DNA from 3 places in the Streptomyces sp. NPDC001781 genome. Region 3 is predicted to be linked to each of the others. Evidence: riboswitches for the same ligand, from Rfam matches in the RefSeq annotation. Region 3 holds a riboswitch; each other region holds the start of a gene.

Region 1 (9,998 bases), on a different contig from region 3:
GAGACCACCCACGCGACCGAGCGGCCGGTGAAGGTCCAGGTCAGTGAGGCGTTCTTGGTGCTGCTGCCGAGGGAGCGGCCGCCCAGGTAACTGGATGAGGACTTGGCGGTCCAGGTGCCGGACCTGGTCGCCGAGGTCTCCTGGAGGATCACCGGGGTGCCCGGGACGGAGGCGCTCGCTGAGTTGCCGAGGGTGTCGTACGCCCGCAGCGTCCATGCCGTCGCCGCACCGGACCTGGCGGTCTGGGCGGCGCTGGTGACCGTCGGACCGTAGGTCCGGGCGAGCGGGGCGGTGAGGCGGGTCTCCCTCAGCGAGACGTTGTCCGCGGCCTTCCAGCCGAGGGTGAGCGGGACGGCGGTAGTGTTGACCGTGCCGGTCCGCAGCGAGAGGTTCGGCCTGGTGGTGAAGGTGGGCGCGGTGGTGTCTGCGACGACCGCGCGTTCGGCGCTGGTCGCCGTACGGCCCGACTGGTGCACCGCCTTGACCTGCACCTTGTGGGTGCCGGCCGGCAGCGTCAGCTTGGCCGAGGTGGCCGAACCGGCGACCGTGGCGGCCGTCCTGCCGTCGACCAGGACCTGGAACGAGGAGATCAGCGAGGCCGGGGTCGTCGTGGACCAGCTCACCGTGAGCGGGCCGTTGGTGTACGGGGTGGTGCCGACCGTCTCGGTACCGGTGACCGTGCCGAGGGTGAGGCCCGTGACGGGGCCCGCGGCCAGCGTGCGGACGGTGCCGAGGGCTGCGTAGAACGCGTCACCGGGGCACACCGTGTTGTACCCGTCGCGGTGGCCGTGGATCGCGGGGAGGGTCAGCTCCTCGCCCGGCTCCCACGTCCGCCCCGCGAAGTTCTGCCCGCTGAGCGCCGTGGTGAGGGTGACCGTCGCGTCCGGCTGCACCCCGTACTGGCCCAGTTTCCACGCGGCCAGACGTGCCACGGAGGCCATCGCGGCCATCGGGGGCGGCGAGTCGACGTACGTGCCGAGGACCGCGATGCCGGTCGTCTGCGAGTTGAAGCCGTACGCGTGCGCGCCCACGACCGGGAGGTCCACCCCGCCCTTGCGGCCCTCGTAGATCGTCCCGCACTTGTCGACGACGAAGTTGTAGCCGAGGTCCTTCCAGCCGAGCCCGGTCACGTCGTACGTGTAGACCGCGTTGATGATCGACGGCGCCTCGGCGCAGGTGTAGTCGTTGGTCGAGGCGGTGTGGTGGACCACCACCGCCTTGATCCTGCCGTCGATGTACGCCGGTGCCTCGGGGCTGATGGATTCGTCCGCCTTCCACCCCGAGCGCGGGATGATCGGCGGGCTGGGGACGGTGGAGCTCGGCGCGGCCGGGACGGACACGGACGCGGAGGGAGAGGCGGTGTCCGAGGGCGGTGCCGACGCGCTCTGGGACGCCGGGGGCGACTCGGCGGGCGGCTCGGTCGGCTGGTCCGGCGAGGATTCGGCGGCCGAGGGTTCGGCGGTGGTCGCGTCCGGCGGGGCGGGCTCGGTGGTGGCGACGTCCGTGGGGTCCGGTGTCCCGGCCGGGCTGTCGGTGGCGGTGGGCTCTCCGGTGTCGTCGGGCCCGTCCACGACGTAGGCGGCGGGCTCGGTGTCACCCCCGGTGTTCTTCCCGCCCGCCGTGATCATGTCGAGGCGGAGCCCCGCCGGCAGCTTCGTGGTGGCCCTGCCGTCGATCCGCACCTCGACGCCGTCCGACAGTCCCACCCACGCGGGCTCGGTGCCGCCGCGCGAGGCGTGCTGCTCGCCCGCACCCCGGTCGCTGTCCAGCAGCAGCCAGCGCGACCACTTCCCGGACGCCACGGCCCGCGAGCGCACCTCCACCTTCCCGGCCAGCCTGGCGGAGGGTTTCTCCCAGCTCACCCCGAGCATGCTGAACGGCTCGGCGTCCCGGCGGGCGAGCACCGCGCCGGTGCCGTCCCCCCGGGCGTCCAGCGCGGCCGACCGTACCCGGTCCCGTACCGGGGCGACGGCGCTCGTCCCGTCGTGCCCGGGGTCCCCGCCGCTCACCCCCTGCACGACCAACGTCCCGCACACGGCCGCCGCGACGGCCGCCCCCGTCCCCCACCAACGTGCCCTCATACCGGTTCGGACGCCTTTCCCCGCAGTGACTGGTCCATGGAGCCTTCACGAATCCCCCCTCCCCAGGAGGTTCGGTGAAGGGCATGATCGGAGGCTGACCGTACCTGATGAGGTCATGCCATCAATTGGGTTATACATTTTTTCCGTGGTCCATACCTGACCGGGAGACTCAGCGCCGCAGCGCACGCGCGAGCCGTCCGAGCAGCACGGCGTTGCAGAGACCGGCCAGGGCGGTACCGGCGGCGAAGACCGCCAGGCTCAGCGCGCCGTTCCCCAGGGGCCCGGACACCGTGATGGCGACGATGCTGAGCGGAGCCGTGGCCATGAGCGGCCAGATCCCGGCGAAACCGGGGTCGGGTGACAGACACACGGCCCAGAGGAAGAACCCGATCGCCGCCGCGACCACGGCGAGGTACCCGCGCGAGAGCCAGTTGTCCACGGCTGATGCCAGCAGTACCCGCACCCGCTGCCGGGGACGTGCGCCGGCGGATCCGAACCCCGAGAGCCGGGTGCCGGTGGCGAGGACGAAGAGGCGGCGCGGGCGGATGGCGTGCGGCATCGAGGTCTCCTTGTGGTCGCTGGTCCCACAGTGGGGCCGCGCCGCCGGGCGGGGATGAGTAGCCGTACTCATCCCCGCCCGGGCAGGGCACACACCGGTACGGAGTACAAAGGGGGTGCCCGCCCGTGGAACCCCGAGTCCGCGGCCCAGAGTCCGGAAGAGCGCGCCGATGCCCTACCCCCATGTCCTGCTGTCCGCCGCCGTCTCGCTCGACGGGTACCTGGACGACACCGGCCCCGAGCGGCTGCTGCTCTCCGGCCCCGCCGACTTCGACCGCGTGGACGAGGTGCGGGCCTCGGTGGACGCGATCCTCGTGGGCGCCGGGACCATCCGCGCCGACAACCCCCGGCTCCTGGTCAACTCGCCCGCACGCCGGGCCGCGCGGGTGGCCGAGGGGCGGGCGGAGTACCCGCTGAAGGTGACCGTCTCCGGGTCCGGCGATCTGGACCCGGCCGCCCGCTTCTGGCACACCGGCGGCGAGAAGCTCCTCTACACGACCGACGCGGGCGCGCAACGGGCCGCGGGGCTCCTCGGGGACAGCGCCGACGTGGTCCCGCTCGGCACGGCCCTCGACTGGCGTGCGCTGCTCACGCACCTGCACGACGTGCGCGGGGTACGCCGGCTGATGGTGGAGGGCGGCGGCACCGTGCACACCCAGCTCCTCCGGCAGGGCCTCGCCGACGAACTCCAGCTCGTCCTCGCCCCGCTCCTCGTCGGCGACCCGGCAGCCCCCCGCCTCTTCGGCCCCGGCGCGTACCAGGGCGGCCGGCTGCGGCTGACCGGCACCCGCCGGATCGAGGACGTCGTCCTGATGCGCTACGAGCCCACCGCCCCCGGCGCCGGCCCGCTGGACACCGCCGCCGACCGGCACTGGCTGCGCACCGCCTGCGAGCTGGCGGCGCTCTGCCCGCCCTCGGACACGGCCTTCAGCGTCGGCGCGGTCGTCGTCGCGGCGGACGGCACCGAACTGGCGCGCGGCTTCTCCCGCGAGGGCGGCGACCCTGTGGTCCACGCCGAGGAGGCCGCGCTCGCCAAGCTGGACCCGGCCGACCCGCGCCTGCCCGGCGCCACCGTCTACAGCAGCCTGGAGCCCTGCGCCCACCGAGCCTCCCGGCCCGTCCCGTGCGCCGGGCTGATCCTGGCCGCGGGGGTACGCAGAGTGGTCACCGCCTGGCGTGAGCCGGACACCTTCGTCACCGCGGCCGACGGTGCGGGTCTGCTGGCCGCCGAGGGCGTGGAGGTGGTGACGGTGCCCGGGTACGCCGCTCTCGCACAGCGGCCGAACGCCCACCTTGCGCACTGAGGCCCACGTCACGGCCCCATGTGTGCGCCGGACCCCGCGGATGACGTATGCTTGAGACACAACGACGCGGGGTGGAGCAGCTCGGTAGCTCGCTGGGCTCATAACCCAGAGGTCGCAGGTTCAAATCCTGTCCCCGCTACTGAAAACTCAGGGCCGGAATCCATTCAATGGATTCCGGCCCTGAGTGCTTTCCGGGACGGCTGGTGTTTTTGAGTCACCAGCGAAACCCCTGTGACTCCTGAAGCGCGGTCAACTCGACCTGTTCGTGCCGTTCCTGGCCGTTTCACCCCCCGTCAGAAGGTGAAACGATCAAGCCGAACGGGCTTGGAATCCGGTGCGCGTGTCTATTAACGTTCGATAACGCAGCGCGGTCGTTACAGCCGTCAGCAGAGACGGCGCCGTGCGCACACGCCGAATCCCGCGAGGGAACCGGGGACCCACCACTTTGGGGTGAATCGCGCCCTGTCCGCCGTGCACCACCCCTGGTGCACGCCGGGTTTACGCGCGTAGGAGACCTTCCTTCTCCGAACCCGTCAGCTAACCCGGTAGGCGGAGGAGGGAAAGGAGTGCGCCCGCGTGGCGTCCAACCGGCCTGCCCCACAAGTCCCGTTCGCGCCGGACGCGAGTGAGCCCTTTGCCTACGGCGCCCCCCGTGCCGATGGCGGCGCGTGGGAGGAGTGGAACCCCACCGAGGAGTCCGTTTCCCTCGGTGCCGCCGCACGCGGCCGCCACCGGGTGGCCAAGCAGCGCGGCGGCGGACTCGCCCGCAGTTCCACCGTGCTCGGTGTCGGTGTCGTCGCCGCCGTCGGCGCGGGTGGCATGGCGAGCGCCCACACCGGCAAGCCGCCCGTGTCCATCGCGATGCCCGACCTGCCCTCCGTGGACTCCCTGATCGACGGGCACCACCACACGCAGACGCCCGCCGCCTCCCTGGCCGGTGTCGCCACCGCCACGGCCACCGCCGCCGGCGAGGACTCCACCGCCGACGCGGGCGAGGCGCTGCGCAACCGGATCATGGCCCAGGCGGAGCGGCAGCAGAGCAAGGCCGACAGCCGGGCCACCGCGGCGGCCGTCGCCAGGGCCGACCAGCAGGCCGCGGAGGCCGCCGCCAAGGCGGTCGAGGAAGCCTCCGTGAAGGCCGCCGCGGCCAAGGAGAAGGCGGAGGCCGACGCCGAGAAGAAGGCGGAAGCGGCCCGGCTCGCCACGCTGGCCAAGCAGTACACGCTGCCGACCTCCTCGTACACGATCACCTCGACCTTCGGGCAGGCCGGCTCGATGTGGTCCTCCGGGTACCACACCGGGCTCGACTTCGCCGCGCCCACCGGCACGCTGATCAAGGCGATCCACAGCGGCACGATCACCGAGGCCGGCTGGGCCGGGTCGTACGGCTACCGCACGGTCCTCACCTTGGACGACGGCACCGAGCTGTGGTTCTGCCACCAGTCCTCGATCAGCGTGAGCGCCGGGCAGAAGGTGTCCACCGGCGAGGTCATCGGCCGTGTCGGCGCCACCGGCAACGTCACCGGTCCGCACCTGCACCTCGAGGTCCATCCCGGCGGTCAGCCCACCGGTACCGACCCGGGCGCGTGGCTGCGGAGCAAGGGGCTCACCCCCTGAGGCGGACGCGGCCCGGGGGTCCTGGCGTGGCGTGACCGGGTCCCGGCCCCTAACCGGAATGGACGGTACCGGGGTGGTCGTTGAGCAGGCATGACCGCTTCTCCGCGCAAACTCGGCTCCTCCTCCCTCGAGGTCTTCCCGCTGGCCCTCGGTGGCAACGTCTTCGGCTGGACCGCCGACCGGGACACGTCCTTCGCCGTCCTGGACGCCTATCGCGGCGCGGGCGGCAACTTCATCGACACCGCGGACGTCTACTCGGCCTGGGCCGAGGGCAACGAGGGCGGGGAGTCCGAGACGATCATCGGTGAGTGGGTGCGGGCCAGGGGGGTCCGCGACCAGGTCGTCATCGCCACCAAGGTCAGCCAGCATCCCGAGTTCCAGGGCCTCGGCGCCGCCAACATCAAGGCCGCCGCCGACGCTTCCCTGCGGCGTCTCGGTACCGATCACATCGACCTCTACTACACCCACTTCGACCAGCCCGAGGTGCCCGTCGAGGAGATCATCGGTGCGCTGGACGAGCTGGTGCGGGCGGGGAAGGTGCGGTACATCGGGGCGTCCAACATCAGCGCCGAGCGGCTGAAGGAGTCGCTGGAGTTCTCCGAGCGCTCGGGCCTGGCGCGGTACGTCGCGCTCCAGCCGCACCACAACCTCGTCTCGCGGGACACGTACGAGGGTCCGCTGCAGGACGTCGCCGCTCGCGAGGGGCTCTCGGCCGTGCCGTACTTCGCGCTCGCGTCGGGCTTCCTCACCGGTAAGTACCGGCCGGGGGCGGCGGTGGACAGCGCGCGGGCGGGTTCCGCGGCCAGGCATCTCGGCTCCGAGCGGGGGCAGCGGGTGCTGGCAGCGCTGGACGAGGTCGCCTCGGCCCATGACACCGCGGTGGCCACGGTCGCGCTGGCCTGGCTCGCCGCCCAGCCGACGGTCGCCGCGCCCATCGCCTCGGCCCGCACCGTGGACCAGCTCCCGGCGCTCCTGGACGTGGCTGAGCTTCGGCTGACGGCCGCGGAGCTGGAGTCGCTGACGGAGGCGTCCGCCTGAGATGAGCGGCCCCGGCCTCGCGGGTACGGGCTGGTCGCCGCCCCCTGCGATGCCGTGCCGGCCCCGCGTCCCTGAGGCACCGCCGTCGCCCCCCAGGGCGCACGAAGGACCCTAGGTGCGGTACGGGTTGTAGCCCGCGTACGGGGGTGCCGGGTGGCCGTAGCGCTGCCAGTAGGTGACGGGAGCGGGGGGCGGCGCCGTCAGGTGGGCCGCGTACTCCAGGGCCGGGCGGGAGAGGGACCGGGTTCGCCAGAGGGCCGTGAGGAGTTCGTGCTCCCGGGCGGCGAAGTCGGGGCCCACGCGGCCCGCGCGGGCGCGGTGGCGCAGCAGGGCCAGTTCCGTGGCGGCGGTCTCGTAGCGGACCACCGCGCGGGCGGCCGGGCGCCCACCCAGGAAGCGGCGGGCGTGGTCGCGGGCCAGGCGCCGGGCGCGCAGCGAACCGAGGGCGAAGGGCTCGGCGGGGGCGAGCCAGCCGGCGTAGACGTAGACGGGGAGTTCCTCGCGGGCCACGCGGAGTTCGCGCTGCCGGGAGCGGATCAGCAGCCAGGCCAGCAGGCCGAACGCGGGGGCCATGAAGCCGCCGTAGACGACGAGGAAGCCGAACTGGCCGAAGGCGGCCGAGCCGTTCCACAGGGCGTGCATGCTCATGGCCAGCAGGAGACCGCCCACCGGGAAGAGCCAGCGCAGCCGGCGCCCGCGGGGCAGCGCGGCCAGACCGAAGCCGATGCCGGTGAACACGGTGAACAGGGGATGGGCGAACGGCGACATCACCCCGCGCACGAAGAACGTCGCGGCGGTCACCGAGACGATGCCCGTGGTGCCGATGGACTGGTCGGTGCCGAAGGCGTTGCCCAGGTACAGGATGTTCTCGGTGAACGCGAACCCGGTCGCGGTCACCCCGGCTATCGCCGCGCCCCCGACCGGCCCCGTGAAGTCGCGTCTGCGGAAGACGAACACGAGCAGCACGGCGGCGGCCTTCGCGGACTCCTCCACCACCGGGGCGACCACCGTCGCGCCGAGCGTGTCCGCGCCTGACGGGTCGGCGGTCGCGGTGGCGATCCAGTGGGTGGCGAAGCTGTTGGCGACGATGGCGATCAGCGCCGCCGCGCAGGCCCCCCACGCGAAGGCGAACAGCAGATTCCGCCAGGGGCCGGGCCGTACCCGGTCCAGCCAGCGGAACGCGGCTGTCAGCCAGGGCACAGGCACCACGGCCAGACCCAGCCCGACGAGGAACCCCTCCGTACCGGTCTGCCGCCGCACCAGCGCCAGGATCACCAGACCGGACAGCGCCAGCAGCCCGGCCAGCGCCCCGTGCCGCACCCACTCCCGCCGCCACCAGGCCGGCCGGGGACCGTCGGGGTGGGGCGGGTACGGCTGAGAACTGATGGCCACGGCATCGACCCTAACGCCGACCGGGCCGTACGGCCCGGGGCTTCACGGCCCGCCGGGCTACGGGTTCGTGTGCGGTACGCGGCGGAAGAGGAGGTCGTTCACCACGTGGCCCTTGTCGAGGCCCTGGCCCTCGAAGCGGGTCAGCGGGCGGAACGCGGGACGCGGGGCGTAGCCGCCCTCGGCGCGGGTGTTCTCGAAGCCGGGGTGCGCGTCGAGCACCTCCAGCATCTGCTCGGCGTACGGCTCCCAGTCCGTCGCGCAGTGCACGGTCGCGCCGGGCGCCAGCCGGCTGGCGGCCAGGGTGAGGAACTCGGGCTGGATCAGCCGCCGCTTGTGGTGGCGCTTCTTGGGCCAGGGGTCGGGGAAGTAGACGCGGAGCCCGTCGAGGGAGTCGGGGGTGAGCATCTCCCGCAGCAGGATGATCGCGTCGCCGTTGCCGACCCGGACGTTGGTCAGGCCGCCCTGCTCGGCGAGGTTCAGCAGATTGCCCTGGCCGGGGGTGTGCACGTCGACGGCGAGGACGTTGGTGTCCGGGGCGGCCGCCGCCATCTGCGCGGTGGCCTCGCCCATGCCGAAGCCGATCTCCAGCACGACGGGACGGGAGTTGCCGAACAGTTCCGCGAGGTCGATGACCCGCTGCCCGTCGATGTCCAGCCCCCACTGCGGCCACAGCCGGGTCAGCGCGTCGGCCTGTCCGGTGGTGACCCTGCTGCGCCGGGGCTGGAAGCTGCGGATGCGCCGCTCGAAGTGCGATCCGGCGGGATCGGGCTGCGGGCCGTCGGGAAACCGGGGCTCGCCCTTGCTCCGCGAGGTCCGCGCGGAGGGCCCGGCCTCGGCGGGGCGGATGGCTTCGGGGGTGTTCACGGAGTCAGACACAGTGACTCCGATTTTAGGCGCTCCGAGGACAGGACCCGCGGCGTCGGCGCGGGTGTGGTCGGTCACGGCAGGCGGACCCGGTGGTCCGCTCACAGCGCCCGCAGCATCGTGAGCGTCCGCCGGCTCACCTCCCGGCCGATCGGGAGGGACGCCGTGGCCGCCGGGGACGGGGCGTTCAGGACGTGTACCGCGCGGGCGCCCTCGCGGATGAGGAAGTCGTCGACCAGCGTCCCGTCGCGGGTGACCGCCTGGGCGCGGACGCCGGCCGGGGCGCGGACCAGATCGCGTGCCTCCACACCGGGCACCAGGCGGCGGACCGCGTCCAGGAAGGCCGGCCTGGAGAGTGAGCGGTGCATCTCGCCCGCGCCGTAGCGCCAGTGTCTGCGGGCCAGGGCCCAGGCGCCGGGCCAGGCCGCGGTGGCCGCCAGCTCGCGCGGGCGGACGACACCCCAGCCGTACCCCTCGCGGGCGAGCGCCGGGACGGCGTTGGGGCCGACGTGGACCCCGCCGTCGAGGCCCTTGGTCAGGTGGACGCCGAGGAAGGGGAACGCGGGGTCGGGCACCGGATAGACCAAGCCGCGCACCAGCTCCGGCCGGGCCAGCTCGTAGTACTCGCCCCGGAACGGCACGATCCGCACGCCCGGCTCGTCCCCGGTGAGGCGGGCCAGCTCGTCGCAGTACAGGCCCGCGCAGTTGACCAGGACGCGGGCGCGGACCACCTGGCCGGCCGAGGTCAGCACCGCCACGCCCCGGTCGGGACGCCGGTCCACCCGGACGACCCGCGAGCCGTACCGGATCTCGGCACCTGAGGCGCGGGCCAGCTGCCGGGCGACGGCGGTGAAGTCGCAGACGCCGGTCGTGCCGACGTGGATCGCGGCCAGACCGCGCACCTCGGGTTCGTACTCGGCGATCTGGGCGGCGCCCAGCTCGCGCACCGGGATGCCGTTCTCCCGGCCGCGCTGCACCAGGGCGTGCAGCCGGGGCAGCTCGGCGCGGTCGGTGGCGACGATCAGCTTGCCGGTGACGGAGTGGTCGATGCCGTACTCCGCGCAGAACTTGATCATCTCGGCGGCGCCGCGCACCGCGTACCGCGCCTTGAGCGAGCCCGGGCGGTAGTAGATGCCGCTGTGCA
Region 2 (9,998 bases), on a different contig from region 3:
CCCTGCCCCAGGGCGACGGCATCGGATACGAACTGCTGGACCTGGCCGCCCGCGCCGAACAGGCGGGCGTCGACCCGGAAGCCGCCCTGAGAGCGGCTGCCCGCACCTACCGGGACGCGATACGCACCGCGGAGGGCGTACCCGCCCCGGACACCGGCACCGAGTAACCCCGCCGGCCCGGCCCGCACCGGCGCGGGCTCCCCACCAGCACAGAGCCCCCCTCCCGCAGACCCGAGGGAAAGGAGCCGACCCGCCTCCACCCCGGCCCGCCGGATACCGTCGGGGAGTGACCCAGCCGCACCAGCCCACCCCCGACGACCCCACCTCCGGAGCTCCCTCCCAGGCCCCGGCCCCGGACCTCTTCACCTGGGAGTTCGCCGCCGACCCCTATCCCGCCTACGCCTGGCTGAGGGAGCACGCTCCCGTGCACTGGACCAAGCTGCCCAGCGGGGTGGACGCGTGGCTGGTCACCCGGTACGCCGATGCCAAGCAGGCCCTGGCCGACCAGCGGCTCAGCAAGAACCCGGCGCACCACGCCGAGACCGCGCAGGCCAAGGGGAAGACCGGTATCCCCGGTGAGCGCAAGGCCGACCTGATGACCCACCTGCTGAACATCGATCCGCCGGACCACACCCGGCTGCGCCGGCTGGTCAGCAAGGCGTTCACCCCGCGCCGGGTGGCCGAGTTCGAGGGCCGGGTGCAGGAGCTGACGGACGACCTCATCGACCGGTTCGCCGAGCGGGGCTCGGCAGACCTCATCCACGAGTTCGCCTTCCCGCTGCCCATCTACGCCATCTGCGACCTGCTCGGCGTCCCGCGCGAGGACCAGGACGACTTCCGGGACTGGGCGGGGATGATGATCCGGCACGGCGGCGGGCCCAGGGGCGGGGTGGCGCGTTCGGTGAAGAGGATGCGGGGCTATCTCGCGGACCTCATCCACCGCAAGCGCCAGGCACTCCCCGCCGAGCCGGCGCCCGGCGAGGATCTCATCTCGGCGCTCATCCGGGCCTCCGACCACGGCGAGCACCTCACCGAGAACGAGGCCGCCGCCATGGCCTTCATCCTGCTGTTCGCGGGCTTCGAGACCACCGTCAACCTGATCGGCAACGGCACCTACGCGCTGCTCACCCACCCCGACGAGCGCCGCCGCCTCCAGCTCTCGCTGGCCGCCGGGGAGACGGGCCTGCTCCAGACCGGGGTGGAGGAACTCCTCCGCTACGACGGGCCGGTGGAGCTGGCGACCTGGCGTTACGCCACCGAGCCGCTCGCCATCGGCGGCCAGGACATCGCCGCCGGGGACCCGGTGCTGGTGGTCCTCGCGGCGGCGGACCGCGACCCGGAGCGCTTCACCGACCCCGACCTGCTGGACCTCGGCCGCCGCGACAACCAGCACCTGGGGTACGGACACGGCATCCACTACTGCCTGGGCGCCCCGCTCGCCAGGCTGGAGGGACAGACCGCGCTCGCCACCCTGCTCACCCGGCTGCCGGACCTCGCCCTCGCGGCCGATCCGGCCGACCTCCGCTGGCGCGGCGGGCTGATCATGCGTGGACTGCGCACCCTGCCGGTGGAGTTCACACCGGTCGGTCCCCGTCGTGAAACCACCTGTGACGGATGTTCAACTAAGTGATCTTCACGTGATCTCTGCGGCATGAACTTGTGACAAGTGTTCGTCTGACGCTACGTTCACCCATCAGCATGGCGCCGAGCACCACTCGCCACGCCGTACCGCTGTCGCACGAAAGGCAACCGCATGCTCTCCGGGAACGGTAGGCACCGTCGCCCCCGCCAGGCTCCGGCGCTCCTCGTCGCGGCCGGCGTCACCACGTCAGCCATCGCCATCCCGCTCCTCGGGGCGGCGAGCGCCGACGCGGCCGACGGCACCACCTGGGACAAGGTCGCCGAGTGCGAGAGCGGTGGCTCCTGGAGCGCCGACACCGGCAACGGTTATTACGGCGGCCTCCAGATATCCCAGGACGACTGGGACAAGTACGGCGGCACGCAGTACGCGGCCAGCGCCGACCAGGCCAGCCGTTCGCAGCAGATCTCGGTGGCCGAGAAGATCCTCGCCGACCAGGGCACCACCCACTGGGCCACCTGCGCCCTGCTCGCCGGACTGACCTCGAACTCCGGCTCGGTGGACGTCGACACGGGTGTGAGCGAGTCCCCCTCCGCCAGCCAGGGCGGTCCGGACGGGGGCGCCGGCAAGTCGAGCGAGACCCCTGGAGCGGGCGCTTCGTCCGATGGTTCCGACTCGTCCCGACCGGGCGACTCCTCCCCCTCGTCCCACTCGTCCGACTCCTCCGCCAAGGGCACCGGCAAGCCGTCCCCGAACGCGAGCGAGAAGGGTGCCTCGGGCGACGCCGGGAAGGATGCCGGTGCCGCCCGCTCCGACGCGTCCGCACCCCCGGCCGCCGGCCACGGGGACAAGGGGGTCGGTTCGCCCTCCACTGCCCCCGCGGCCGAGGACGACGAGTCGTGGGAGGACGGCGGCTCCTGGAGCCTCGTCGACACCGGCGACCTCGGCGGCGGCCGTCACCGCGGCGGCAGCGCCGACGAGAACGCGACGGAAGGTCAGCACACGGCCGGAACCGGTCGCCATGTCGCCGCCTCCGCGGGCACCTACACCGTCCGTGACGGCGACACCCTCGGCTCCATCGCCGACTCCCTTGACGTGGACGGCGGCTGGCAAGCCCTCTACTCCGCGAACAAGCAGGCCGTCGGTGCGGACCCGAACCATGTCGACCCGGGTCAGGCCCTGGAAGTGCCGGGCGAACAGGACTCCGAATAGCGGCATTTGACGCCCCGCTATACTGTTATATGTCCTATTTGGCGAAAGTGTGGGATGACTCTCAGAAGACCTGATCGTCTTTGAATTTCGCCGCGCGGCATGTCTACGGTCGGGACCGCTCGTCACCACGAGCCCCCGTGGCCGCAACGCCGAATCCTGCCAGCGGTCGTCGGGGACAGTCGTCGCGTCAAGCGCCGTAGGCAGGAGCGGGGGACCCAAGGTAGGTGCCCGGACCGGTGGCTGACACCGGAACGGGCTTGGGGTGGAGCCACGCCTTCCAGAAGTACCGGGGAGGGGTGGCCGGGCAACTCAACCGGCCCGAACCCGACAGCTCACCTCGCAGGCGTCGGTGAGGGGATCGATCCATGCTGTTCTCCAGCAAGGGCAAGCACCGTCGCCCGTCCAAGACCGTCCGTGTCCTCGCGCTCGCCGGTGTCGCCGGTGCCGCCGTCGCGGGCCCGGTGATGGCGTCGGGCAGCGCCTCCGCCGCCACCGGTTCCGAGTGGGACGCCGTCGCCCAGTGCGAGTCGGGCGGCAACTGGTCCATCAACACCGGCAACGGGTACTACGGCGGACTCCAGTTCTCCGCCTCCACCTGGGCCGCGTACGGCGGCACGCAGTACGCCGCCACCGCCGACAAGGCGGGCAAGGGGCAGCAGATCGCCGTCGCCGAGAAGGTGCTCTCCGCCCAGGGCAAGGGCGCCTGGCCGGTCTGCGGCACGGGCCTGTCCGGCGCGACGTACAGCGGTTCCGCCGCCCCGGCTCCCTCCACGGACGCCAAGACGGAGGACAAGGCCGCGGCCGGCACCTCCGACCGCGCCGCCGGCGGCCAGGCCGCCTCCCGGTCCACCGAGCGTCCGGACGTGAGCAGGACCGTCACCACGCCGACCGGTGGCAAGGTCAAGAAGGGCGACGGCGAGTACAAGGTCGTCAAGGGCGACACGCTCAGCTCCATCGCCGCCGAGCACAAGGTCGAGGGCGGCTGGAAGAAGCTGTACGACCTGAACAAGGACATCGTCGAGAAGGCCGACTTCATCTTCCCCGGCCAGATGCTGCACCTGAAGTAACCGCGACCCGCTCGGCGGACGGCCATCCTGCTGAGGCCGGCCCCGGGCTTCCGGTCCCGTCGACGGACCCCCCCCGCCCCGGTGCGCGTTCCCCCCGCGTGCCGGGGCGGTGCGCGTTCCATGCCGGTCCGGCGCGGCTGCCCGGCCGTCCGGAAGGTTTGCCCAGAACCCTTTGTTCCGGACGGGAACAATGGGTACCGTCTCCCTGTCCCACCCCGTCCACGAGGCGGTCGGTCGACGGCCGGCGCCCCTTGGACGGTTAGGCTCTAGACGCAAGGCATGCCATCCGGCGCACGCCCCGCACTCATCGCGTCACATCCATGAAGGAGATGCTCGTGCCGTCCATCGACGTCGTCGTAGCCCGGGAAATCCTGGACTCCCGAGGCAACCCCACGGTCGAGGTCGAGGTCGGCCTCGACGACGGCAGCACGGGTCGTGCCGCCGTCCCGTCCGGCGCCTCCACCGGTGCCTTCGAGGCCATCGAGCTGCGTGACGGTGACCCGAACCGCTACCAGGGCAAGGGTGTCGAGAAGGCCGTCCTCGCCGTCATCGAGCAGATCGGCCCCGAGCTGGTCGGCTACGACGCCACCGAGCAGCGCCTGATCGACCAGGCCATGTTCGACCTGGACGCCACCGACAACAAGGGCTCGCTCGGCGCCAACGCCATCCTCGGCGTCTCCCTCGCCGTCGCCCACGCCGCGTCCGAGGCCAGCGACCTGCCGCTCTTCCGCTACCTGGGCGGGCCCAACGCGCACCTGCTCCCGGTGCCGATGATGAACATCCTGAACGGCGGCTCGCACGCCGACTCCAACGTGGACATCCAGGAGTTCATGATCGCCCCGATCGGCGCGGAGTCCTTCTCCGAGGCCGTCCGCTGGGGCGCCGAGGTCTACCACACGCTCAAGAAGGTCCTGAAGCGCAAGGGCCTCGCCACCGGCCTCGGCGACGAGGGCGGCTTCGCGCCGAACCTCGGCTCCAACCGTGAGGCCCTCGACCTCATCCTCGAGGCCGTCAAGGAGGCCGGCTACGCCCCCGGCGAGCAGATCGCCCTCGCGCTCGACGTCGCCGCGTCCGAGTTCTACAAGGACGGCAAGTACCTCTTCGAGGGCAAGGAGCGCTCCGCCGCCGAGATGACGGAGTACTACGAGGAGCTGGTGGCGGCCTACCCGCTGGTCTCCATCGAGGACCCGCTGTTCGAGGACGACTGGGCGGGCTGGAAGGTCCTCACCGACCGCATCGGCGACAAGGTGCAGATCGTCGGCGACGACCTGTTCGTCACGAACCCCGAGCGTCTCGCCCGCGGCATCGAGGAGGGCGTCGCCAACGCCCTGCTGGTCAAGGTCAACCAGATCGGCTCGCTGACCGAGACCCTGGACGCCGTCGAGATGGCCCAGCGCAACGGCTACAAGTGCATGATGTCCCACCGCTCCGGTGAGACCGAGGACGTCACCATCGCCGACCTGGCCGTCGCCACCAACTGCGGCCAGATCAAGACCGGTGCCCCGGCCCGCTCCGAGCGCGTCGCCAAGTACAACCAGCTCCTGCGCATCGAGGAGATCCTCGACGACGCCGCGGTCTACGCCGGCCGCAGCGCCTTCCCGCGCTTCAAGGGCTGACCCCCGGCGGGTCCGCGCGAGCCGGCCCCGCCCCGTCGTACGTACGTCCCCGGACCCGGTCCCGTACCGTGTCCGGGGACGTACGCGCGTGTGAGCCCAGCGGCACGCGCACAGCACAAGACGCACAGGCACAGTGGAGGCGGAGAGCCAGATGGCCGCGAGGGACCGGGACCGTTTCTCCACCACGACCAGGCTGCGGCTGCTCGGTGAGCAGACGGCGGCCCGCGTCTACCGCTCCCAGACCAAGCGGCAGGCCCGCCGTTCCCGCCTCACCGGCCGCGCCGCCCTGCTGGCCCTGGTGCTGTGCTCGATGATCGTGGCGCTCGCCTACCCGATGCGGCAGTACGTCTCCCAGCGTGCCGAGATCGCGGACCTGAAGCACCGCCAGGAGCAGGCCCGGGCCCGCGTCGAGCAGCTCAGGGACGTCAAGGCCCGCTGGCAGGACGACGCCTACGCCGAACAGCAGATCCGGCGCAGGCTGCACTATGTGATGCCCGGTGAGACCGGATACGTCGTGATCGATCCGGGCGCGGCCCAGCAGTCCCGCACCGACCGCGGCGCCGCCCACCGGCCCTGGTACGCCAACGTCTGGGACGGCGTCGACAAGTCCGACGCCTCCGACCAGTGACCGGCACCCGCCGGTGACCGACGACAAGCCACTTACGGAAGCAGTCATGGAAACGCCCCCGCCCCACACCCCGCGCACCGAGCCCACCGAGGCGGACATCGCCGCCTTCGAGCTCCAGCTCGGCCGCCCGCCGCGCGGCCTGCGGGCCATCGCCCACCGCTGCCCCTGCGGCCAGCCGGACGTCGTGGAGACCGCGCCCCGGCTGCCCGACGGCACGCCCTTCCCGACGACGTACTACCTGACGTGCCCCCGTGCCGCCTCGGCCATCGGCACGCTGGAGGCCAACGGCGTCATGAAGGAGATGACCGAGCGGCTGCAGACCGACCCGGAGCTGGCCGCGGCCTACCGGGCCGCGCACGAGGACTACATCCGGCGCCGGGACGAGATCGAGGTGCTGGCGGGCTTCCCCAGCGCGGGCGGCATGCCCGACCGGGTGAAGTGCCTGCACGTCCTGGTCGCCCACTCGCTGGCCGCCGGACCGGGCGTGAACCCGCTGGGCGACGAGGCCGTCGCCATGCTGCCCGAGTGGTGGGCGAAGGGCCCCTGCGTGGTACCCGGCGCCTGCGCCGCGGAGGCCGCCTCCGGCACACAGGAGCAGCGATGACCCGTGTGGCCGCCGTGGACTGCGGCACCAACTCCATCCGCCTGCTGGTCGCCGACGCCGACCCGGAGACCGGTGAACTGACCGAGCTGGACCGCCGGATGACGATCGTCCGGCTCGGCCAGGGCGTCGACCGCACCGGCCGCCTCGCCCCCGAGGCACTCGAGCGCACCTTCGCCGCGTGCCGGGAGTACGCCGAGGTCATCCGCGGACTCGGCGCGAGCAGGGTACGGTTCGTCGCCACCTCCGCCTCACGCGACGCGGAGAACCGGGACGAGTTCGTGCGCGGGGTGGTGGACATCCTCGGCGTGGAGCCGGAGGTCATCACCGGCGACCAGGAGGCCGAGTTCTCCTTCACGGGCGCGACCAGGGAGCTGTCCGGCGGCGACCATCTGGAGAAGCCGTATCTCGTGGTGGACATCGGCGGCGGCTCCACCGAGTTCGTCGTGGGCGACGGCCACGTGGGCGCCGCGCGGTCGGTGGACATCGGCTGCGTACGGCTGACCGAGCGGCACCTGGTGCACGACGGCGAGGTCACCGACCCGCCGGCGCACGAGCAGGTCGCCGCCATGAGGGCCGACATCGCGGCGGCGCTGGACCTGGCCGCCGAGACCGTGCCGCTGGAGCGGGCCCGCACCCTGGTCGGGCTCGCGGGCTCGGTCACCACGGTGGCCGCCATCGCCCTGGAGCTGCCGGAGTACGACTCCGCACGCATCCACCACGCCCGGATCTCGCGCGGCCACGTCCGCCGGATCACCGAGTGGCTGCTCGGCTCCTCGCACGCCGAGCGTGCGGAGATCCCGTCCATGCACCCCGGCCGGGTGGACGTGATCGGCGCGGGTGCCCTCGTGCTGCTCTCGATCATGGAGCGGACCGGTGCGGAGGAGGTCGTGGTCAGCGAGCACGACATCCTCGACGGCATCGCGTGGTCCGTCGCCTGACGGCGCACGACCGCTCCGAGGCCCGCACCCGCACTACTTGTTACCGTCCAGTAGTGTGCGGCTGAGCAGCCTGGACGACGTTTGAGCGCCTCCGCGGGGCGGCCGGCACGCCGCTTCGCGGGACTCTCGGCACAACCTTCGTGAAGTTCTTCACAAGGAAATCGGCCCCCGCGGGGGACACAGGGGTCCGCATTGACCCGTTCGAGGCCCGGACGGCCCCTGGAGCATGATCACGACCGTATGGCGACGGGGTTTCGGGCGAGTGTCCGGAGGTCCCGGATGGGGTGCCGCAGGAGGGGTCGAAGGGGTCGGAAAGCCAGCTCAAGCGGCATTGACAACGGGTCAGGATCACGTGGGGTTCCCCCTTGTGAACATGACCTGCGTCACGCGGATGGCGGAGGATAACACACCCCCTCTTCATGCTTGTGAAGGGGCGCACGAGCCACCCCCCTTGGGCGGGTGGATACTCGATGGCATGAGCACCACGGAGCGTCCCAGGATCCTCGTAGTAGGCGGTGGGTACGTAGGCCTGTACGCAGCTCGGCGCATCCTCAAGAAGATGCGCTTCGGAGAGGCGACCGTCACGGTCGTCGATCCCCGGTCGTACATGACCTACCAGCCCTTCCTCCCCGAAACCGCCGCCGGCAACATCTCCCCTCGCCACGTCGTCGTACCGCTGCGACGCGTGCTGCCGAAGGCGGAGGTCCTCACCGGCCGGGTCACCACCATCGACCAGGACCGCAAGGTCGCCACGATCGCCCCCCTCGTGGGCGAGGCGTACGAGCTGCCGTTCGACTACCTGGTCATCGCCATGGGCGCGGTCTCGCGCACCTTCCCGATCCCCGGCCTCGCCGAGCAGGGCATCGGCATGAAGGGCATCGAGGAGGCCATCGGCCTGCGCAACCACGTCCTGGAGCAGCTCGACAAGGCCGACTCCACGACCGACGAGGAGATCCGCCGCAAGGCGCTCACCTTCGTCTTCATCGGCGGTGGCTTCGCGGGTGCGGAGACCATCGGCGAGGTCGAGGACATGGCCCGCGACGCCGCCAAGTACTACAAGAACGTGTCCCGCGAGGACATGCGCTTCGTCCTGGTCGACGCCGCCGACAAGATCCTCCCCGAGGTCGGCCCCAAGCTCGGCCAGTACGGCAAGGAGCACCTGGAGAGCCGCGGCGTGGAGATCTACCTCTCCACCTCGATGGACTCCTGCGTCGACGGCCACGTCGTGCTGAAGAACGGTCTCGAGGTCGACTCCGACACGATCGTCTGGACCGCGGGCGTCAAGCCCAACCCGGCCCTCACCCGCTTCGGCCTGCCCCTGGGCCCGCGCGGCCACGTCGACTGCCAGCCGACCCTCCAGGTCACCGGCACCGACTACATCTGGGCCGCGGGTGACAACGCCCAGGTGCCCGACCTCGTCGGCCGCAAGGCGGGCAACGAGAACGCCTGGTGCCCGCCGAACGCCCAGCACGCGCTGCGCCAGGCCAAGGTCCTCGGCGACAACGTGGTCTCCGGCATGCGGGGCTTCCCGCAGAAGGACTACGAGCACGCCAACAAGGGCGCCGTCGCCGGCCTCGGCCTGCACAAGGGCGTGGCGATGATCGTCATGGGCAAGATGAAGATCAAGCTCAAGGGCCGTCTCGCCTGGTACATGCACCGCGGTTACCACGGTCTGGCCATGCCGACCTTCAACCGCAAGATCCGCGTCTTCGCGGACTGGACCCTCGGCATGTTCCTCAAGCGCGAGGTCGTCGCCCTCGGCGCGATGGAGCACCCGCGCGAGGAGTTCTACGAGGCCGCCAAGCCCGCCCCGGTCGCCGCCGCGCCGAAGACCGAGGAGAAGGCCAAGGCGAGCTGACCTCCGGTCAGTTCCCTTCAAGCCTCCGGCCCTCACCCGGCTCGACCCGAAGGACCTTCCGCCATCCGTGGTGCGGGAGGTCCTTCGGCGTGTCCGGCCTCGCCCCCGGTTTTGCCCTGCCGTAACCCCAATGCGGGACTGTGCCGGGTACGGCGCGGTGTTTACGTGGTAACGGACATCCGGGATCGTCGTCTTGGAGGTGTGCGTCATGGCCGACGCCGCGTCACGCTTGGTGAGTGTCGCCGAACAACTGCTGGGAGCGCCCCTCCCGGTGCGGGTACGCGCCTGGGACGGCTCCCAGGCCGGGCCCCCCGGGGCTCCCGTGATCGTCGTACGCAACCGGCGCGCCCTGCGCCGCATGCTGTTCAAGCCGGGCGAACTGGGCATGGCCCGCGCCTGGGTGGCCGGGGACCTGGACATCGAGGGCGATCTGTACACCGCGCTCGGCGCCATGGCCGGCCTGCTCTGGGAGCACGACGACGAGGGCGGCGGCCGC
Region 3 (9,998 bases):
CTTGGCGGACAGGCGCGGGTACGGCGCGAAGAAGCGGTAGTACTTCGACTCGTCGGACACCTGCTCGTAGAAGCTGACGAGACGGTCGGCGTCGTCGGCGGTGATGGGCCGGATGCGCGCGGTACCGCCGTCGCGCAGCACCACGTCCGCCTCCCAGTGGGCGGGATAATCGTGCCGGTCCTGCCGGTCCGCCGGGGTCTGCATGGGCCCAGGGTACGGCTCGCACGGGCGTACGGCGCGAGGCGGTGCGCGGGACACGGAAGCCGGAGCGAGGCCGCGGCCCGACGGCCGGTACGGAGAGGTTCCGGAACGGTGAAGTGCCGCTCCGGACACGGTTCCCCGTGTGGGAAACTGGTCTAGACAACCTGAGACTGAAGGGCAGCATCACATGGCTGAGCGCCGCGTCAACGTCGGCTGGGCCGAGGGCCTCCACGCCCGCCCCGCTTCCATCTTCGTCCGAGCCGCCACGGCCACAGGCGTCCCGGTCACGATCGCCAAGTCCGGCGGCATCCCGGTCAACGCGGGCTCGATGCTGGCCGTCCTGGGCCTGGGCGCCCAGGGTGGCGAGGAGATCGTCCTGGCCTCCGACGCCGACGACGCGGAGGCCGCGCTGGACCGGCTGGCCAAGCTGGTCGCCGAGGGTCTGGACGAGCTGCCCGAGACGGTCTGACCCCGTTCTCGGCGAAAAGCCGCGTCGCCCCCTTCAGCGGGCGGCGCGGCTTTTCGCTTTCACGGGCGCGGCGTACAGGGGGGAGCACCGAACGGGGTGCCGTCAAAAATTGCCGGCACCCCGGAACAAGGCAGCACAATTACCCGGCACGCGAATATCCCCCTTGTATACAGCGCCCGTGTTAATTCCGGAGTTCCGCTGTGTTTACAGCATGTTGCGCGCGCCGGGCCCGGCTGGCGGCGGGGGTGCGCAACCGGTGGGCCGGGGTCGCGCGCTCGGTGTGCAGCGCCATGACCGCCCGCGCGCGTTCGCCGTCACCGCGTGCCACGGCGTCCACGATCGCGCCGTGCTCCGCCCAGGTCTCCGGCGGGCCGGCCGGGCTCTCCTCGACGTACATCCACGCGATCTTGTGGCGGAGCAGGGTGAGCGCCGAGGTCAGCGCGTGGCTGCCGCACGCCTGGGCGAGCGTCTCGTGGAACCAGCCGTCCAGCGCGCGCAGGTCGCCGCTGCCGCCGAGCCTCGCCCGCTCCCTGCCCAGTCCGACCAGGCCACGCAGCACCTTCAGATGGGCCTCGGTGCGTCGCTGGGCGGCCCGCGCGGCACCGAGGGGCTCCAGCAGCAGGCGCATCTCCAGCAGGTCGGCGGCCTCCTGTTCGGAGGGCTCGGCCACACAGGCGCCCGCGTGGCGCCGGGTGACCACGAAGCCCTCGGCCTCCAGCGTGCGCAGCGCCTCGCGGACGGGGACGCGGGAGACGCCGTAGCGGCGGGCGAGCACCTCCTCGGTGAGCCGGCCGCCGCGCTCGTGGGTTCCGGCGACGATGTCGTCCCGGATCGCCGTGCACACCGAGTGCGCCGGAATACGCATGACCCACCTCCGCCTCAATGCCCGTGAAACGCCGACCACAGCGCCTTTCCCGTGACTCTATGGCAATGCGCGAGGATTTCCGACGGCGTACCGAAATCCATGGCTGGTTTTTGGACAGCGTCCGCGGGAAAGTTCAGCGAAAAGCCCCGGCCGGGTTGGGCCGGGGCTTTCACGGGACCGGGGGTCAGACGTTCACGCCGTGCTTGCGGAGGTAGGCGACGGGGTCGATGTCGGACCCGTAGTCGGGGCCGGTGCGGGCCTCGAAGTGCAGATGCGGGCCGGTGACGTTGCCGGTGGCGCCGGAGAGGGCGATCTGCTGGCCCGGGATGACGCGCTGGCCGACGGTGACGCCGATGGACGACAGGTGGCCGTACTGGGTGTACATGCCGTCGGCCATCCTGATCACGATCTCGTTGCCGTAGGCGCCGCCCCAGCCGGTGGAGACCACGGTGCCCGCCCCGGCCGCGTGGACCGTGGTGCCGCTGGCGGCGTGGAAGTCGATGCCGGTGTGCGAACCGGACGACCACAGGGAGCTGGAGGACTGGTAGGCGGTGGAGACGTAGGAGCCGGTGATCGGCATGACGAAGGAGTTGAGACGCTCGCGCTCGGCCTTGCGGGCGGCGCGCTCCTTGGCCTCGCGGGCCCGCTCGGCGGCGGCGCGCTCGGCGGCCTCCTCGGCGGCCCTGCGCTCGGCGGTCGCCTTCTGGGCGGTGGCCTGCGCGGCGATCTCGTCGGCGAGGGTGTCGCTGACGGCGATGACGGGGGTGAGGCCGGTGTTCTCGACGGAGTTGTCCGCGGCGATCGCCGGGGAGGCCGCGAGGGTGCCGACGACACCGGTGGTGAGGGCCGCCACACCGGCCGCAGTCGCGGTGGTGCGCTTGACCCGGCCGGGCTTGCGGTGCTTCCCGGTGGCGCACATGAACGCCATGAGCAGGCTGTTCCTTTCCTTCCCTCTCGCCTACCGGGTTAGCTGACGGGTTCGGAGCAGGAAGGTCTCCTACGGCCGCCCTCGCTCGCGCGCGGGCGCCCGATTCACCCCAGGGACTGCGGTGGGTCCCCGGCTCCCCCTGCGGGGGACTCGGCGATGGCTGTCCGGTGCCGCGGGCGCGGCGCACTGCCTGACGAACAGCCCGGAAGAAGCTAAAGGGGACGGGAGCGGATCTTCAAACGGGTCCGGACTTTTGTAGCGCATCCCACACTCCAGAGGGGTAACCTCCGCCCCAATCCGGACATTTGACGACCGGCGTTCGATACGACTTCCGAACACGGATGTGGGCCCCGACGGCTCATGCGCCGTCAGGGCCCACACGCGCCCACCTGGTCCGTTACTCGGCGGACACGACCTTCACCTCACCGATGCCGAGCGCCTCGACGGGCTCCTTGATCCGGGCGGCGTCGCCGACCAGGACCGTGACCAGCCGGTCGGCCGGGAAGGCGTTCACCACGGCGGCGGTGGCCTCCACGGTGCCGGTGGCGGCGAGCGTGCGGTACAGCTCCGCCTGGAAGTCGTCCGGCAGGTGCTGCTCGACCTGGTCGGCGAGGGTGCCGGCGACGGCCGCGGCCGTCTCGTACTTCAGCGGGGCCACGCCGACGAGGTTCTGCACGGCCACGTCCCGCTCGGCGTCGGTCAGGCCCTCGGCGGCCAGCGTGTGCAGCACGGTCCACAGGTCCGCCAGCGCGGGACCGGTGTTCGGCGTGTCCACGGAGCCGCTGATGGCGAGCATCGAGGCGCCGGTGCCGTCCGGGGCGGAGCGCAGCACCTGGCCGAAGGCGCGCACGCCGTAGGTGTAGCCCTTCTCCTCGCGCAGGACGCGGTCCAGGCGGGAGGTGAGCGTGCCGCCGAGGCAGTACGTGCCGAGCACCTGGGCGGGCCACACCCGGTCGTGCCGGTCGGAGCCGATCCGGCCGATGAGGAGCTGGGTCTGCACGGCGCCGGGCCGGTCCACGACGACCACGCGGCCGGTGTCGTCGGCGGTCACCGGCGGCACCGGGCGGGCCTGGCCGGGGGTGCCGGTCCAGGCTCCCAGGGTCTCGGCGAGCAGCGCGTCGAGGTCGATGCCGTCCAGGTCGCCGACGACCACCGCGGTGGCGGTGGCGGGGCGGACATGGCGGTCGTAGAAGGCACGGACGGCGCCCGCGTCGATCTTCGCGACGGTCTGCTCGGTGCCCTGGCGCGGCCGGGACATGCGCGCGGAGGCCGGGAACAGCTCCTTGGACAGCTCCTTCGCGGCGCGGCGGGCCGGGCTGGCCAGCTCGTGCGGGATCTCGTCCAGGCGGTTGCGGACCAGCCGCTCGATCTCGCTCTCCGCGAAGGCCGGGGCGCGCAGGGCGTCGGCCAGCAGGGTGAGGCCCTTCTCCAGACGGGAGGCGGGCACCTCCAGGCTGAGCCGGACGCCGGGGTGGTCGGCGTGCGCGTCCAGCGTGGCGCCGGCCCGCTCCAGTTCCGCGGCGAACTCCTCTGCGGAGTCCTTGTCAGTGCCCTCGGAGAAGGCGCGCGCCATGATCGTGGCGACACCGTCGAGACCGGCCGGCTCGGCGTCCAGGGGGGCGTCGAGCAGCACCTCGACGGCGACGACCTGCTGGCCGGGGCGGTGGCAGCGCAGCACGGTCAGACCGTTGTCCAGCGTGGAGCGCTCGGGCGCCGGGAACGCCCAGGGCCTGGCCTCGCCGGCCTGCGGCTGGGGGTGGAACTCCATGGGGGCGAGCTCGGTCACTTGGCCGTCTCCTCGTCGTCGTTGCCGGCCTCTACGGTGGCCTCGTGCTCCGGGTCGTCGGGCAGGCCGGTGTCCTCGACCGCCTCCGGGGACTTCGGCTCGTAGACGAGCACGGCGCGGTTGTCCGGGCGGAGGCGGGCCGCCGCGACCTCGCGGACCTCCTCGGGGGTGATGTCGAGAACGCGCCGGACGGCGGACAGGGCGAGCTGCGGGTCGCCGAACAGGACGGCGTACCGGCACAGTTCGTCGGCGCGGCCCGCGACGGTGCCGAGCCGGTCCAGCCACTCGCGCTCCAGCTGGGCCTGGGCGCGCTCCATCTCCTCCGGGGTGGGGCCCTGCTGCGCGAAGCGGGCCAGCTCCTCGTCGATGGCGGCCTCGATGACCGGGACCTCGACGTCGCCGGAGGTCTTCACGTCCAGCCAGCCCAGCGAGGGCGCGCCGGCCAGCCGGAGCAGACCGAAACCGGCGGCGACGGCCGTACGGTCGCGGCGCACCAGGCGGTTGTAGAGACGGGAGGACTCGCCGCCGCCGAGGACGGTGAGGGCGAGGTCGGCCGCGTCGGACGCGCGCGTGCCGTCCTCCGGGAGCCGGTAGGCGGCCATCAGCGCGCGTGCCGGGACCTCCTCCACGACGACCTCGCGCAGCTCGTCCCCGATGACCTCGGGCAGCGAGCCGTCGCGCGGGGCGGGCTTGCCGTCGTGGCCGGGGATGGAGCCGAAGTACTTCTCGATCCAGGCCAGCGTCTGCTCGGGGTCGATGTCGCCGACCACGGAGAGCACCGCGTTGTTGGGCGCGTAGTAGGTGCGGAAGAACGCCCGGGCGTCCTCCAGCGTGGCCGCGTCCAGGTCGGCCATGGAGCCGATCGGGGTGTGGTGGTAGGGGTGGCCCTCGGGGTAGACCATGGCGGTCAGCTTCTCGAGGGCGGTGCCGTAGGGGACGTTGTCGTAGCGCTGGCGGCGCTCGTTCTTGACGACGTCGCGCTGGTTCTCCATCGACTCGTCGTCCAGCGCGGCCAGCAGGGAGCCCATCCGGTCGGCCTCGAGCCACAGGGCGAGTTCGAGCTGGTGGGCGGGCATCGTCTCGAAGTAGTTGGTGCGTTCGAAGCTGGTGGTGCCGTTGAGCGAGCCGCCTGCGCCCTGGACCAGCTCGAAGTGGCCGTTGCCCTTGACCTGGCCCGAGCCCTGGAACATGAGGTGCTCGAAGAGGTGCGCGAGGCCGGTGCGGCCGGCGACCTCGTGGCGGGAGCCGACGTCGTACCAGAGGCAGACCGCCGCGACCGGGGTCAGGTGGTCCTCGGAGAGCACCACGCGCAGACCGTTGGCCAGGCGGTGCTCGGTCGCTGTCAGGCCCCCGGAGCCTGCCTGGGCTGTGGTCGTGTGACCCATGGGCATGTACGTCCCTTCGCAAGCGGTGGCGGTCGAGAGAAACCGCGGTTTTCCTGCCGTTCCTGCCACTGTATGCAAAGCGTGGGAGGCCCCGGCGGAGTTCCCGCCCGACGTACGCCCACAGCGGATCGACTAGCCTGCGTCAGGCGTGCTCATGGCGAGCGTGCTCCCGGCCGGCGTACGGCGGTGGAGCGCCGGGCCGCCGAGCACCGGGGGCGGACCCGCGCGGACCGGGTCGCGGCCCGTGTTGTCAGTGCCCAGGTCCACAATGGTCCGCGTCCGATCCGTCCCACGCCTTCAGCAAGGAGCCGGCAGCGATGGCCCGCCGCAGCACCAAGACCCCGCCGCCCGACGACTCGTACGAGGAGAAGATCCTCGACATCGACGTCGTGGACGAGATGCGCGGCTCCTACCTCGAATACGCGTACTCGGTCATCTACTCGCGTGCCCTGCCGGACGCCCGTGACGGTCTGAAGCCGGTTCACCGGCGCATCGTCTACCAGATGAACGAGATGGGCCTGCGCCCCGAGCGCGCCTATGTGAAGTGCGCCCGCGTGGTCGGCGAGGTCATGGGCAAGCTGCACCCGCACGGCGACTCGTCGATCTACGACGCGCTGGTGCGCATGGCGCAGCCCTTCTCGATGCGCGTCCCGCTGGTCGACGGACACGGCAACTTCGGCTCCCTGGGCAACGACGACCCGCCGGCCGCCATGCGGTACACCGAGTGCCGGATGGCCGCCGCGGCGAGCCTGATGACGGAGTCCATCGACGAGGACACGGTCGACTTCGCCCCGAACTACGACGGCCAGGAGCAGGAGCCGGTCGCGCTCCCCGCCGCCTTCCCGAACCTGCTGGTCAACGGCTCCTCCGGCATCGCGGTCGGCATGGCGACGAACATGCCGCCGCACAACCTGCGCGAGGTCGTCGCGGCCGCCCGCCACCTGATCAAGCACCCGAACGCGGACCTGGACGCCCTGATGCGTCACGTCCCCGGCCCCGACCTGCCCACCGGCGGCCGGATCGTCGGCCTCGACGGCATCCGGGACGCGTACGCCGGCGGCCGCGGCTCCTTCAAGATGCGTGCCACGGTCGCGATCGAGGCGGTGACCGCTCGCCGCAAGGGCCTGGTCGTCACCGAACTGCCCTTCGCGGTCGGCCCGGAGAAGGTCATCGCGAAGATCAAGGACCTGGTCAACGCGAAGAAGGTCCAGGGCATCGCGGACGTCAAGGACCTGACCGACCGCGAGCACGGCCTGCGTCTGGTCATCGAGATCAAGAACGGCTTCGTGCCGGAGGCGATCCTGGAGCAGCTCTACAAGCTGACCCCCATGGAGGAGTCCTTCGGCATCAACAACGTGGCGCTGGTGGACGGCCAGCCGCTCACGCTGGGCCTCAAGGAGCTGCTGGAGGTCTACCTCGACCACCGCTTCGAGGTCGTGCGCCGGCGCAGCGAGTTCCGCCGCACCAAGCGGCGTGACCGGCTGCACCTGGTCGAGGGCCTGCTGACCGCGCTCGTCGACATCGACGAGGTCATCCGGGTGATCCGGTCCAGCGAGAACTCCGCGCAGGCCAAGGAGCGCCTGATGGAGCGCTACGGCCTGAGCGACATCCAGACCCAGTACATCCTCGACACGCCGCTGCGCCGCCTCACCAAGTACGACCGGATCGAGCTGGAGGCGGAGAAGGACCGGCTCGAGCAGGAGATCGAGGAGCTGACCCGCATCCTGGAGTCGGACGCGGAGCTGCGCAAGCTGGTCTCGGGCGAACTGGCGGACGTGGCCAAGAAGTTCGGCTCCGACCGGCGTACGGTGCTGCTGGAGTCGGCGGCCTCCCAGGTGGCGGCCGTGCCTCTCCAGGTGGCCGACGACCCGTGCCGGGTGCTGCTGTCCTCGACCGCGCTGCTGGCCCGTACGACCGGCGCCGAGCCGGTTCCGCAGGAGGGCGGCCGGGCCAAGCACGACGTGATCGTCTCCTCGGTGCCGGCGACCGCGCGGGGGGAGATCGGCGCCGTGACGTCGAGCGGGCGCCTGCTGCGGATCAACGTGGTCGACCTGCCCCAGCTGCCGGACACCGCGAGCGCGCCCAACGTCTCGGGAGGGGCGCCGCTGGCGGAGTTCGTGTCCCTGGAGGGCGACGAGACCGTGGTCTGCCTGACCACGCTGGACGAGACGTCACCGGGACTGGCGATCGGCACGGAACAGGGCGTGGTCAAGCGGGTGCTTCCCGACTACCCGTCCAACAAGGACGAGCTAGAGGTCATCACCCTTCGGGAGGGTGACCGGATCGTCGGCGCGGTGGAGCTGCGCACCGGCGAGGAGGACCTGGTGTTCATCTCCGACGACGCCCAGCTTCTGCGCTACCAGGCGGCCCAGGTGCGCCAGCAGGGCCGTCCGGCGGGCGGTGTGGCGGGCATCAAGCTCACCGAGGGCGCGAAGGTGATCTCGTTCACGGCGGTCGACCCGGCCGTCGACGCGGTGGTGTTCACTGTGGCGGGCTCGCGGGGCACGCTCGACGACTCGGTGCAGACGACTGCCAAGCTGACCCCGTTCGACCAGTTCCCGCGCAAGGGCCGGGCGACCGGCGGTGTGCGCTGCCAGCGGTTCCTGAAGGGCGAGGACTGCCTCGCGCTGGCCTGGGCGGGTCCCGCCCCGGCGCGGGCGGCGCAGAGGACCGGGCTGCCGGTGGAACTGCCGGAGCCGGACCCGCGCCGCGACGGATCGGGGACGTCGCTGGCGAAGACCGTGTCGGTGGTGGCCGGGCCGGTGGCCTAGGCCGCTTCGTTCGGGTCAGGCCGGGACCCGCGGGGCCCGGCCTGACCCGAACGCGGGGCACTGCGGCCTGTCCGGCGGATCGTGGTGCGGGCAAGCGGCGGTGCCGGTCGATCCCGGTGAGCGGGGTCCGGTGCGTCCGGGTGCAGGGCGGAGGAGGGAGTCGGCGCGGGGCGTCGGCGAGTGACGGCAACGCCGCGTACGGGCGTGCGGGGCTCCGCGTCCGCGCCGTGTTCCGCCGGACAGGCCCTAGTCCTCGGAGCCCGGCACGTAGCGGAGCACGCCCCACATGGCCTGCTCGTCGGTCTCGTCGGCGGCACCCCGGCAGACGTCCAGCTCCTTGCCGAGGGCGTCGGCGCCGATGCCGGTGCCGATCAGGACGAGCTGGGTGACCCGGTCGGCGCCGGGCGGCCAGGGCTCGGGCTCGAAGCGCAGGAAGCGGCCGACGGCGTGTACGGCGTAGCGGTTGGCGGGGTCGTGGCCGCCGAAGTCCACGTATCCCTTGATGCGGTACAGGCCCTCCGGGCGGCTGTCCAGGAAGCGCATCAGGGCGCGGGGGTCCATCGGGGTGTCCGACGTGAAGGACACGGTGTCGTAGGCGGCGTGCAGGTGCGCGCCGCCGCCGCTCGGGCCGCCATGGCTGTGCAGGTCGTCGAAGGAGAGCTGGCCGACGCGCTCCTCGCCGGGCCGGCAGTCGAAGAGGAACTCGGGGTCGACACGGCCGTGGGTGGCGGGGAGCACGGCGCCCTCGGTGAGTTCGCGGACCAGGCCGAGGACGCGGTCGGCGTCGGGTGCCCGGTCGAGCTTGTTGACCACCACGAGGTCGGCCAGGGCGAGATGCCGGTCGATCTCCGGGTGCCGGGCGCGGGTGTCGTCGAACTCGGCGGCGTCGACCACCTCGACGAGCCCGCCGTACATGATCTCCGGCTGCTCGCTGGCCAGTACCATCCGCACCAGCTCCTGCGGCTCGGCGAGCCCGCTGGCCTCGATGACGATCACGTCGGTCCCGGTGGCGGGGGCGGCGAGCCGGGACAGGTAGCTGTCCAGCTCGCTCGCGTCGACCGCGCAGCACAGGCAGCCGTTGCCGAGTGAGACCGTGGAGTCCCCCAGCGCACCGGAGACGGCCATGGCGTCGATCTCGATCGCCCCGAAGTCGTTGACGACGGCCCCGATCCGGCTGCCCCCGCTGCGGTGCAGCAGATGGTTGAGCAGCGTCGTCTTCCCGGATCCCAGGAACCCGGCCAGCACGACGACCGGAATCTGCGCACTACGGCTGTTCGCCAACGGGTGGCACCCTTCCCACGCTTCTCGCCGGGCGCCGCACCCGGCGTGCGGCGCCCGGCGGACGGACTGTCCGAACAGGATACGAAGGGGGCGGCGGTCCGCGGCGGCACGAGGGGGCGGGCTCCGGACACCGGCGGGTGCCCGAGCCGGTGCCGGATGCCCGGCGGCGGGCGTGGCGGGCCCCCGGCCGGAGGATGTCCGGGTGCGCCGCCCCCTGCCGGGGCCGAATCCCCGTCGGCGCAGGGTCGTATCCGCCCCCAAGTCAGGTTAGGCTCACCTGTGTGAGTAGGTGTGCGACCGTCTCCCGGAACC

The links. A riboswitch is a leader RNA that binds a small molecule or an ion and turns the genes downstream of it on or off. The one in region 3 is predicted to bind cyclic di-AMP.
Region 1: it holds a riboswitch for cyclic di-AMP, as region 3 does, so the genes downstream of both, ACWCV3_RS23815 (M23 family metallopeptidase) here and ACWCV3_RS24485 (M23 family metallopeptidase) in region 3, are expected to answer to the same signal.
Region 2: it holds a riboswitch for cyclic di-AMP, as region 3 does, so the genes downstream of both, ACWCV3_RS17060 (transglycosylase family protein) here and ACWCV3_RS24485 (M23 family metallopeptidase) in region 3, are expected to answer to the same signal.

The regions. Positions count from the first base shown of each region.
Region 1 is NZ_JBSFFI010000030.1:13,474-23,471, reverse strand. It holds gene ACWCV3_RS23835 (N-acetylmuramoyl-L-alanine amidase) at 1-2,081, opposite strand, end outside; gene ACWCV3_RS23830 (SCO4225 family membrane protein) at 2,251-2,640, opposite strand; gene ACWCV3_RS23825 (dihydrofolate reductase family protein) at 2,810-3,943, shown strand; tRNA gene ACWCV3_RS23820 (tRNA-Met) at 4,009-4,082, shown strand; cyclic di-AMP (ydaO/yuaA leader) riboswitch at 4,343-4,510, shown strand; gene ACWCV3_RS23815 (M23 family metallopeptidase) at 4,520-5,560, shown strand; gene ACWCV3_RS23810 (aldo/keto reductase) at 5,651-6,598, shown strand; gene ACWCV3_RS23805 (PrsW family intramembrane metalloprotease) at 6,710-7,990, opposite strand; gene trmB (tRNA (guanosine(46)-N7)-methyltransferase TrmB) at 8,048-8,866, opposite strand; gene lhgO (L-2-hydroxyglutarate oxidase) at 8,956-9,998, opposite strand, start outside.
Region 2 is NZ_JBSFFI010000016.1:76,102-86,099, reverse strand. It holds gene ACWCV3_RS17075 (nucleoside triphosphate pyrophosphohydrolase) at 1-167, shown strand, start outside; gene ACWCV3_RS17070 (cytochrome P450 family protein) at 287-1,630, shown strand; gene ACWCV3_RS17065 (transglycosylase family protein) at 1,754-2,791, shown strand; cyclic di-AMP (ydaO/yuaA leader) riboswitch at 2,974-3,152, shown strand; gene ACWCV3_RS17060 (transglycosylase family protein) at 3,157-3,858, shown strand; gene eno (phosphopyruvate hydratase) at 4,188-5,474, shown strand; gene ACWCV3_RS17050 (FtsB family cell division protein) at 5,626-6,102, shown strand; gene ACWCV3_RS17045 (DUF501 domain-containing protein) at 6,149-6,706, shown strand; gene ACWCV3_RS17040 (Ppx/GppA phosphatase family protein) at 6,703-7,644, shown strand; gene ACWCV3_RS17035 (NAD(P)/FAD-dependent oxidoreductase) at 8,120-9,502, shown strand; gene ACWCV3_RS17030 (class I SAM-dependent methyltransferase) at 9,711-9,998, shown strand, end outside.
Region 3 is NZ_JBSFFI010000032.1:10,407-20,404, forward strand. It holds gene ACWCV3_RS24470 (bifunctional acetate--CoA ligase family protein/GNAT family N-acetyltransferase) at 1-204, opposite strand, end outside; gene ACWCV3_RS24475 (HPr family phosphocarrier protein) at 389-670, shown strand; gene ACWCV3_RS24480 (GntR family transcriptional regulator) at 852-1,535, opposite strand; gene ACWCV3_RS24485 (M23 family metallopeptidase) at 1,720-2,463, opposite strand; cyclic di-AMP (ydaO/yuaA leader) riboswitch at 2,476-2,629, opposite strand; gene ACWCV3_RS24490 (M16 family metallopeptidase) at 2,861-4,249, opposite strand; gene ACWCV3_RS24495 (M16 family metallopeptidase) at 4,246-5,640, opposite strand; gene ACWCV3_RS24500 (DNA gyrase/topoisomerase IV subunit A) at 5,952-8,405, shown strand; gene ACWCV3_RS24505 (CobW family GTP-binding protein) at 8,652-9,686, opposite strand; gene ACWCV3_RS24510 (sucrase ferredoxin) at 9,968-9,998, shown strand, end outside.